One region of the Serratia sp. D1N4 genome, then DNA from elsewhere that is predicted to be linked to it. Evidence: predicted binding sites of a transcription regulator. Region 1 holds the regulator's gene; each other region holds the start of a gene.
The links. Region 1 encodes CRP, which controls carbon source genes, mostly activating them, when cyclic AMP is high. Its sites were predicted from a motif close to ATGTGANNNNNNTCACAT; they were not measured.
Positions count from the first base shown of each region.

Region 1 (3,281 bases):
GCCTTTCAGCAAGTGATACGCTGCGGCAGTATTCGTGGCGCTGCGCGGGCCTTGGCACAATCTCAACCGGCGGTCAGCCGTGCTATCCAGGAGTTGGAGCAAACGCTAAAAACCCAGTTGATCGTACGCAGCAGCAAGGGGATGACGCTGACCGAAGCCGGTCATACTTTTGCTGTGCGAATGCGATTAGTGATTGAGGAATTACAGCGCGCCACCGAGGAGATCCAACAGCTGAACCAGCATTCGCAGGGTAGCGTGGCGATCGGTTGTTCCTCACTACTGGCCGTGACGGTACTCCCGGAACTGGTCGATCTCTTCAAGGCCTCCGCCCCACAGGCTAATCTGCTGATCCGTGAGGCACAGATCTCCACGCTGTTGCCAGCGTTGCACACAGGCCAATTGGATTTGGCCATCGGCACGGTGATCCCGGACATGCCATTGCAAGATTTGACCTGTACCCCGCTGTTCAAAGCCCCGTTTTGCATTATTGCGCGCCGAGGACACCCTCTGGCACAGGCAACATCACTGGATCAACTGCACGGAGCCAAATGGCTGCTGCCAGAAACCGACATGGGTTATTACCAGCAACTGCAAACGGTGCTCGGTAGCTTTTATCAGCAATTAACCAATAAGCCCATTCGTTCAGATTCGGCGGTATGTGGATTGAATATGGTGTTGGAGGCGGATTATTTGACCATTGTTGCGCGGGCGATGAACACGCCTTTCCATTTGCAGCAAAAACTGGTGACGTTGCCGATCGACAGCCTGCCGCAGGCGCAGTACTGCGTGCTGCACTCACAAAAATCGCCGCTAACCATTACGGCGCGGCGTTTTCTGCATTTATTGAGTAACCACTGCCACCGCTACCGCTGGTAACTCAGGCAACTTCACAGATTTCAAAGCTGTGGGTGACGCTGGCGGCTTTGCTCAGCATCAGCGAGACCGAGCAATACTTTTCGGCAGACAGGTTAACCGCACGCTCAACAATCTTGTCGGTCAGCCCTTTGCCGGTGACGATAAAATGCAGGTTGATATGGGTAAACAGACGCGGTGCTTCTTCACGGCGCTCCGAGGTCAGCTTTACCTCGCAGTCACGGACATCGTTACGGCCCTTCAGCAGAATCGACATCACATCAATGGCGCTACAACCGCCAACCGACATCAACACCATTTCCATCGGACTTGGTGCTTTATCGCCCGCGTTACCGTCCATTAATACCTGATGGCCGGACGCAGACTCGCCCAAGAATGTCAGTCCTTCTACCCACTTAACTCTTGCCTGCATTTTGTACACTCCAGTTAATTTCTCAAAATCAGGGTACGCTTTCGCATAGAAACTGGCAACGGAACCTGATGCTAATCATACTGAAGCGAGACAACACAAGACACCCGCCTCACTCTGTGCTACAAACAGAGCCGCAAGAACTCTTTCCAGGTCACCGATTTCAGGGAAATGTCCGAGGAAAGGACCCTATATTGGTATGTTAACAGAATGTAGCTTGCAGCACTTGGCGCAAGTTAATATGCTAGGGTACAAGCGTATTTCTATAACATGCCTCAAAACCTGTTGATAGCCACTCTATAAAACACCGGGCTATAAGCACGTTTTACAGGGAACTCTGACCCCTGTGATACAAGGCAGCGATAACAACAGAGGATAACAGCGAATGGTTCTCGGCAAACCGCAAACAGACCCGACTCTCGAATGGTTCCTGTCTCATTGCCATATCCACAAATATCCATCAAAGAGTACGCTGATTCACCAAGGTGAAAAGGCCGAAACGCTCTACTACATCGTGAAAGGCTCCGTGGCGGTGCTGATCAAGGATGAAGAAGGCAAAGAGATGATTCTGTCCTACCTTAACCAGGGGGATTTCATCGGCGAGCTTGGATTATTTGAAGAAGGCCAGGAGCGCAGTGCCTGGGTTAGAGCGAAAACAGCCTGTGAAGTGGCTGAAATTTCTTATAAGAAATTCCGCCAGTTGATTCAGGTTAACCCGGATATCCTGATGCGCCTGTCTGCGCAGATGGCAAACCGCCTGCAAATCACCTCAGAGAAAGTGGGTAACCTCGCCTTCCTTGACGTTACCGGCCGCATTGCACAAACCCTGCTGAACCTGGCAAAACAGCCCGACGCCATGACTCACCCGGATGGCATGCAAATCAAGATTACCCGCCAGGAAATTGGTCAAATCGTCGGTTGCTCACGTGAAACCGTCGGTCGTATTCTGAAAATGCTCGAAGATCAAAACCTGATTTCTGCCCACGGCAAAACTATTGTCGTTTACGGCACGCGTTAATTATTGAAGAAACGGCGTAGCGATACGCCGTTTTTTTTAACTTCCCCCATTCATCATGTGGCGGCGCCTGATCTACCACCCGGAAGTCAACTATGCACTGCGGCAAACGCTGGTGCTGTGCCTGCCGGTGGTTTTCTTCCTGCTGATGGGCAACCTGCAACTCGGCCTGCTGTTCTCTCTGGTGCCTGCCTGCTGTAACATCGCCGGGTTGGACACGCCGCACAAACGCTTTTTCAAACGTCTGGCCGTTGGCGGTTCCCTGTTTGCTCTCAGCAGTTTGCTGCTGCAACAGGCGCTGCTGTGGCATATCCCGTTACCCTTACTGATGCTGGCGATGGCGCTGTTGCTGGGCGTCAGCGGTGAAATCAGCCCGCTGCACGCACGTCTGCTGCCCGCCGCGCTGGTCGCTGCCATCTTTTCTCTCAGCATGGCCGGACACGTGCCGATCTGGTATGCACCGCTGCTGTATCTGGTCGGCACCGCCTGGTACGGGCTGTTCACCTGGTTCTGGTTCAAACTGTGGAAAGAGCAACCGATGCGCGAATCCCTGAGCCAGCTCTATATCCAGTTGGCAGACTATTTCGAAGCCAAATATTCGCTGCTGACCCAGCACATCGATCCAGAAACCGCACTACCGCCGCTGCTGCAACGCCAGCAGAAAGTCATGGATCTGATCAGCCTGTTATATCAGCAGTTAAACTTCCTGCCCCATGCCAATAACCAAGAGCAAAAACGCCTGCAACGCACTTTCCAGGTGGCACTCGATCTGCAGGAACACATTACCGTCAGCCTGCATCAGCCAGAAGAAGTGCAAAAACTGGTGGAGCAGAGCCAGGCCGAAGCGATTATCCGCCGCAACGCCCAGGTGATTGCCGGGCGTTTGCGCCTCGTGGCCAACGATATTCTCTATCACCGACGTTCAGCGCGTTTCAGTATGAAGAATGAGCTGGCGGCGCTGGAAAAGGTGGCCACGCAGCATGC
Region 1 covers NZ_CM137274.1:4,971,301-4,974,581, forward strand. The annotation lists gene ACX1CU_RS22400 (LysR substrate-binding domain-containing protein) at 1-876, shown strand, start outside; gene ACX1CU_RS22405 (OsmC family protein) at 878-1,285, opposite strand; gene crp (cAMP-activated global transcriptional regulator CRP) at 1,668-2,300, shown strand; gene ACX1CU_RS22415 (YccS/YhfK family putative transporter) at 2,356-3,281, shown strand, end outside.

Region 2 (3,281 bases), 1.4 Mb from region 1:
ATTGAGTATCCTCCCGTGAACAAAAGTGAGTTCCTGGATTGAGCATCGTAATGTCAGGAGAAAGAAGTATTCAACGCTCGTTGCAAGTTTGAATCACTCTCATCCCCAGCGAAAGGAAAGATTTGGTGGACACCTCTCCCATAGAGCTGCCCCTTATGTACAACGCTTTATTATTTTGTTTTATAAGTGGATTATTTTGTACTCAGTCTAGGGCTGACACAAAATACTCCCTTTAAAATCAGATGGCTATATTTCTCAGATCACGGCCTTTAGGCCGCAATCTGAGATACGTATAAGAGACAACCCGTAGAGAGGGTTAGGGTGAAGGGAAAAGCTTAAGCGATACCCTGGCTACGCAGATAGTCTTCGTAGTTGCCGGTAAAGTCGATCACCTTGTTCGGGGTCATTTCCAGAATACGGGTGGCCAATGAACTGACAAACTCGCGGTCATGGGATACAAAGATCAATGTACCTTCGTACATTTCCAGCGCCATATTCAGCGACTCGATGGATTCCATATCCATGTGGTTGGTTGGTTCATCCATCACCAGAATGTTCGGGCGCTGCATCATCAACTTACCAAAGAGCATACGGCCCTTCTCACCACCCGACAGCACTTTCACGCGCTTCTTGATGTCGTCCTGGCTAAACAGTAAACGGCCCAGCACGCTGCGTACCGCCTGCTCGTCGTCTTTTTCCTGCTTCCACTGGCTCATCCAGTCGAACACGGTCAAGGTATCATCGAACTCGTATTCATGATCCTGCGCGTAGTAACCGATCCTGGCGTTTTCTGACCATTTCACGGTGCCGTTATCCGGCTCTACGTCCCCAACCAGGGTTTTCAGCAAGGTGGATTTACCGATGCCGTTAGGGCCCAGGATCGCGACCTTCTCACCCACTTCAATCATCAGGTCAAGCTTGCTGAACAGCGGGCCGTTGTCGAAACCTTTGCTCAACGCTTCCACTTCCAGCGCGTTACGGAACAGTTTCTTATCCTGCTCGAAGCGGATAAACGGGTTCTGACGGCTGGAAGCTTTCACCTCTTCCAACTGAATCTTGTCGATCTGGCGGGCACGGGAAGTTGCCTGCTTGGATTTGGAGGCGTTGGCGCTGAAGCGGCTAACGAATGACTGCAATTCGTTAATCTGTGCCTTCTTCTTGGCGTTATCTGACATCAAACGCTCACGCGCCTGAGTGGCCGCCGTCATATATTCGTCGTAGTTGCCTGGGTATACACGCAGTTCGCCGTAGTCCAGATCCGCCATGTGGGTACACACCATGTTCAGGAAGTGACGGTCGTGCGAAATGATAATCATGGTGCTGTTACGCTCGTTCAGCACCTGCTCCAGCCAGCGAATGGTATCGATGTCCAGGTTGTTGGTAGGCTCGTCGAGCAGCAGAATTTCTGGATTAGAGAACAGCGCCTGCGCCAACAGCACACGCAGCTTAAAACCTGGGGCGATTTCGCTCATCGGGCCGTAATGTTGCTCTACCGGAATACCTACGCCGAGCAGCAGTTCACCCGCACGGGCTTCAGCGGTGTAACCGTCCATCTCACCGTAGGCGACTTCCAGATCGGCCACTTTATAGCCGTCTTCTTCGCTCATTTCCGCCAAGGCGTAAATGCGATCGCGCTCTTCTTTTACCGCCCACAGCTCGGTATGGCCCATGATCACGGTATCCAGCACGCTGAACTCTTCGAACGCGAACTGATCCTGACGCAATTTACCCAGGCGTTCGTTCGGATCGAGGAACACGTTACCGGCGCTTGGCACCAAATCGCCGCCGAGGATTTTCATAAAGGTGGATTTACCGCAGCCGTTGGCTCCGATCAAACCGTAACGGTTACCGCCGCCAAACTTGACGGAAATGTTTTCAAACAACGGCTTACTGCCAAACTGCATAGTGATGTTGTTAGTGCTTAACACAGCGCTCGCTCTTCATATCATAGGGAATGTGATTTGGCGCGCATTATGCCATAACGAAACGCAGATATCGTGGGGAGTTTTGATGAAGATTTGTTCGGTGAGGAAGCTGCGGAGATAGGCTTCAAGAAATATCTCCGCAATGATCAGTATTTTATTCTCGTGGCGGAAACTTGGCGGCGATCGTCGCGGCGTTGGGTTGCAGCCCACCAAGGCTCCATTGCTCTGGCTCATGTTCATCGATTCTGACCCAAACCGACGCTCTGAAAGCCGGATCGCCCCGCCCTTCAATTTCCACCATCAAATCGGTGATACGCTTGAGCAATTCACTTTTCTGCTCCTCGTTCATAATTCCTTTGATGGTTTGCACATTAACAAAAGGCACGCTAATCTCCTTGCATTGATATAAGTCTGATAATCAGACTCAGAATAAACAAGGTCACCGCCCGTGTCAAAAATGCTCAGGATCCCCCCTCTATCTGTCGAATTATGTGGCTTAGCGCAGGCCGCAGAAATCATCGGCGATCGCTGGACGCTCTTGATCCTGCGTGAAGCCTTTTATGGCGTGACGCGGTTCGAAGATTTGCGCACCGATATTGGCGCATCTAGGCACGCCTTGAGCAGCCGTCTGGCGGCTATGGTCGAAGGGGGCTTATTGAGCAAAAGTGCCTATCAAGAACCGGGAACACGGGAACGCCATGAATATGTGTTAACCGAAAAAGGCCGCAGCTTGGGGCCAATTCTGATGGCGTTGATGGAATGGGGACACAAGAATCTGCTTGGCAATGAGCCCCATGTCATGTTGACAGAAAAAGAAAGCGGCCAGCCACTGCAACAGGTGCTGATCACCCAGCAAGGGAAAATCGTTACGCTGGAACAGGCACAATTGGCACCGATTGTTCAGGCTGACGCGACAAAACCACTTGGCTAACAGCCTGTTTTTAATAATTTTGGGTGAGGGCTATCTTCAGGCTCGCCCCAGACGACATCTACATCTGATGAAAATGCTGGCTATCTGCCGGTGCCTGTTCACGCGGCTCCAGCCCATAATCACGCACCACATCAGCTACCCGCAGCCGATAGTATTCCAGCACGTCGTGCCGCCCGCGCGTCTGCGCCTTACGGTGCTGCTCCAAATTACGCCACTGCTGCACCGCCGCTTCATCGCGCCAGAATGATAACGACAGCAACTTTTGTGGATCGCTCAGGCTCTGAAAGCGCTCGATGGAAATAAATCCGTCGATTTCCGCCAACAGCGGTTTCAGCTCAGCCGCCAGATTGAGATAAGTTTCCCGCTGCCCTTCGGCAGCCTGTAATTCAAAAATAACTACGATCATTATCGTTCCTCAACAGTAA
Region 2 covers NZ_CM137274.1:3,547,252-3,550,532, forward strand. The annotation lists gene ACX1CU_RS15770 (ABC-F family ATPase) at 336-1,928, opposite strand; gene ACX1CU_RS15775 (tautomerase family protein) at 2,080-2,310, opposite strand; gene ACX1CU_RS15780 (winged helix-turn-helix transcriptional regulator) at 2,374-2,856, shown strand; gene ACX1CU_RS15785 (antibiotic biosynthesis monooxygenase family protein) at 2,915-3,262, opposite strand; gene ACX1CU_RS15790 (cytochrome P450) at 3,262-3,281, opposite strand, start outside.
Region 2: a site for CRP is predicted at 1,955-1,972, ahead of ACX1CU_RS15770 (ABC-F family ATPase). Genes of this name have one in related genera too.

Region 3 (3,281 bases), 670 kb from region 1:
ATGCTCGCGGAAAGCCGCCAGCGTGGTTTCGGTCAGCAGATAGTCTTCAACCACCGTGTCCTCATCCGCCCCCAGCGCCAGCAGTACCAACGCCGAACCGACCCCGGTGCGGTCTTTACCCACCGCACAATGTTGCACAATCGCCCCGGGTTCAGGCGTGATCAGCAACTGTGCCAATTGGCGATAGGCCGCATTGTTAAACGGCAGGCGGCGGTACAGTTCCAACATAAACGCTTGGGCGTTGAACCCGGCCAAGGTTTCGTTGGTGAGCTTTTCCAGGTTGGCATTCACTTCGCTACTGAGCGGGTTCGCCGGGAAATGGTGGTAATCGGCCCCTTGCCACAGCACATCCGGTTTGGCCTGCACTTCATCAGCATCGCGGTAATCAAGCACCGAACGTACCGGTACTCCGGCCAGAAAAGCACAATCGCTTTCACTTAAGCGCTCGAGTGAGCCGGAACGGAACAGCAACCCACGTTTGATGCGGCGGCCATCGGCCACGCTGTTACCGCCGAGATCGCGGAAGTTGATACCACCGTCAAGCGGGGCCAGTGAAGGATGAAGCAGGGTCTGAGCGGTCATAGACATCCTCATAGCGATTATCTTGGGGAAATGTCATCACAAATACCGGCCTGAAAAAACAGCCGGGAGAATGACGCAAGTGGGCTCTACCCTAACAGATTACTGCGGGATGGAAAAACGGGCCGTTGAACGGCCCGAGATTGGCAAGGATTACAGCAGGCGGCGGGCAGCCTCGACCACAATCTGCACGGCCTGGCTTTCAGTTTTCTTCATGGTTTCCGCGTCAGGGATCTCCTGCTGGGTGCGGTTGACGATCACCCCGGCCACCATCCCGGCACGCAGGCCCTGGCTGGCACACATGGTCAGCAGGGTAGCGGATTCCATTTCATAGTTCATCACGCCCATAGATTGCCACTCGGCCATCGAACCTTGGAAACGGCTGACCACCCGGCCGGAATAAGTGTCGTAACGCTCCTGGCCTGGGTAGAAGGTATCGGAAGAAGCGGTGACGCCAATATGGGTGGTAGCGCCACAGGCCTTGGCTGCTGCCACCAGCGCCGTGGTGCAGGCAAAATCGGCCACCGCCGGGAACTCCAGCGGTGCAAAGTGCAGGCTGGCACCGTCGAGGCGCACTGCCGCCGTGGTGACCAGTACATCCCCCACATTAATATTGGCTTGGATCGCACCGGTGGTGCCAATGCGCAAGAAAGTACGAATGCCCAGTTGTGCCAGTTCTTCAACCGCGATCGACGTCGATGGGCCACCGATCCCGGTGGAACAAACGATGATCGCTTTGCCATCCAGCTCTGCACGCCATGAAGTGAATTCGCGATGTGTTGCCAAGTGCACCGGATTTTCCATCAGCTTGGCAATCTTCTCTACGCGCTGCGGATCGCCGGGGACGATGGCGAGCGTTGCTCCCTGCAAGTCGTTTTTAGTGAGGCCGAGATGGAAAACGTCAGATTGAGACATAGAAGACTCCTCTTGGATGCTGTTTATGGGGAGGAACAAATAGGTACTCTACTGAAAATCGTCGGTCATTTTTGTGAATTAATTCACTATTAATTAAGAAACAAAAAATTAAATTACAAATTTTTTGTGAATTAAATCACACAAAAACGACGTATTGGCCCACTGGATAAGTTTAGCTGGCGTAAAAAGACGAGTCCCAACATGGGACTTGAGGTTGATGACAAAGTGGTTTTTTAGCCCGAGATACTCGGGCCTAGCGCACCGAGGGGCGCTCCGGCGGCTTACGCCGCTACGACCCCTGCGGCACGCTCTCCCTAATATCTGGCTTTGTCAGCAGTCTGGTAGTCACAACTTCAAATGGCTAAAAATACCCCACAAGATGCCAATACGCGGTAATCTTGCCTATAGTTAGCCGTTCCCGAGCTTTTCTCTCATTGATTGCATGGAGACCGCATGAAAACCGAACAAGAGATAGTACTAAAGCAGGCTCAGGGGGGATTTGCCCCGGCAGTGGCGCCGTTAGCCACATCGACGATTCTGACCGATGAGCAGGGCATCCATACCGGGGAAACCACTATTCCTTCACAAGGCGACGAACTCCCGGCGTATATCGCCAAACCCGCCGATCACCCAGGGCCGCTCCCGGTGGTGCTGGTGGTGCAGGAGATCTTCGGCGTGCATGAACATATTCAGGATCTGTGCCGCCGCCTGGCGAAACAGGGCTATCTGGCAATTGCCCCGGAGCTCTATTTCCGCCAAGGGGACGCCAGGGATTACAGCGAAATCGGCGATCTTCTGCAAAATCTGGTCAGCAAAGTGCCGGACAATCAGGTGCTGGCGGATCTGGACCATACCGCACACTGGGCAACGCGTCACGGCGGCGATGCCAACAAACTGGCGATCACCGGTTTCTGCTGGGGCGGGCGTATCACCTGGCTGTATGCCGCACATAACCCGCAGTTGAAAGCCGCCGTAGCCTGGTATGGCAAACTGGTGGGGGAGAAAACCCTGAACTCACCGAAGCACCCGGTTGATATCGCGACGCATCTCTCAGCGCCGGTGCTTGGCCTGTATGGCGGCCAAGATGGCAGCATTCCGCTGGAGACGGTGGAAAGCATGCGCCAAGCGATCCGCGCGGCTAACGCCGATGCAGAGATCGTGGTTTACCCCGAGGCGGGCCATGCGTTCCATGCCGATTACCGCCCAAGCTATCACGCCGAAGCCTCTGCCGATGGCTGGCAGCGCATGCTCAGTTGGTTTATCCAGCATGGCGTAGTAGGTGTGAAATAATCGTCAGGGGCAGCCCTTGCCCCTGATTCACTTTCCCTGATACAAACCGCAAAGAGTGTTCCAGATGACGGCGACTTTCAGCATGCCAGCCTGTTGCATACCGGGTATCGAAGCGGTGATCGCCACCTCACGCCACAGTTATCCTAAACATTTTCACGCGCAGTTTGGTATCGGGCTGATAGAGCATGGGGCACAGAAATCGCTCAGTGGGCGCGGGCAGGTAGAAGCCGGGCAAGGCGACATCATCACCGTCAACCCTGGCGAGGTGCATGATGGCCGCCCGATCGGTGAGCAGCCGCGTTCATGGCGTATGCTCTATCTGGAACCTGCCGTGATAGCCGCCGCCAGCGGCGATCTTGCCGCTGGCAACGCACACCACTGCGAGTTTTCATCCCCGGCGCTTACCGATACCAAGGCTGCCGGGAGTTTCCGTATTCTGTTCAATAGTATAACTGGCGCACCACACAACAATCTCCAGCAGGAACAGGTTCTGTTGC
Region 3 covers NZ_CM137274.1:331,159-334,439, reverse strand. The annotation lists gene ACX1CU_RS01465 (tyrosine-protein phosphatase) at 1-582, opposite strand, end outside; gene udp (uridine phosphorylase) at 733-1,494, opposite strand; gene ACX1CU_RS01455 (dienelactone hydrolase family protein) at 1,948-2,784, shown strand; gene ACX1CU_RS01450 (AraC family transcriptional regulator) at 2,849-3,281, shown strand, end outside.
Region 3: a site for CRP is predicted at 1,619-1,636, ahead of udp (uridine phosphorylase). Genes of this name have one in related genera too.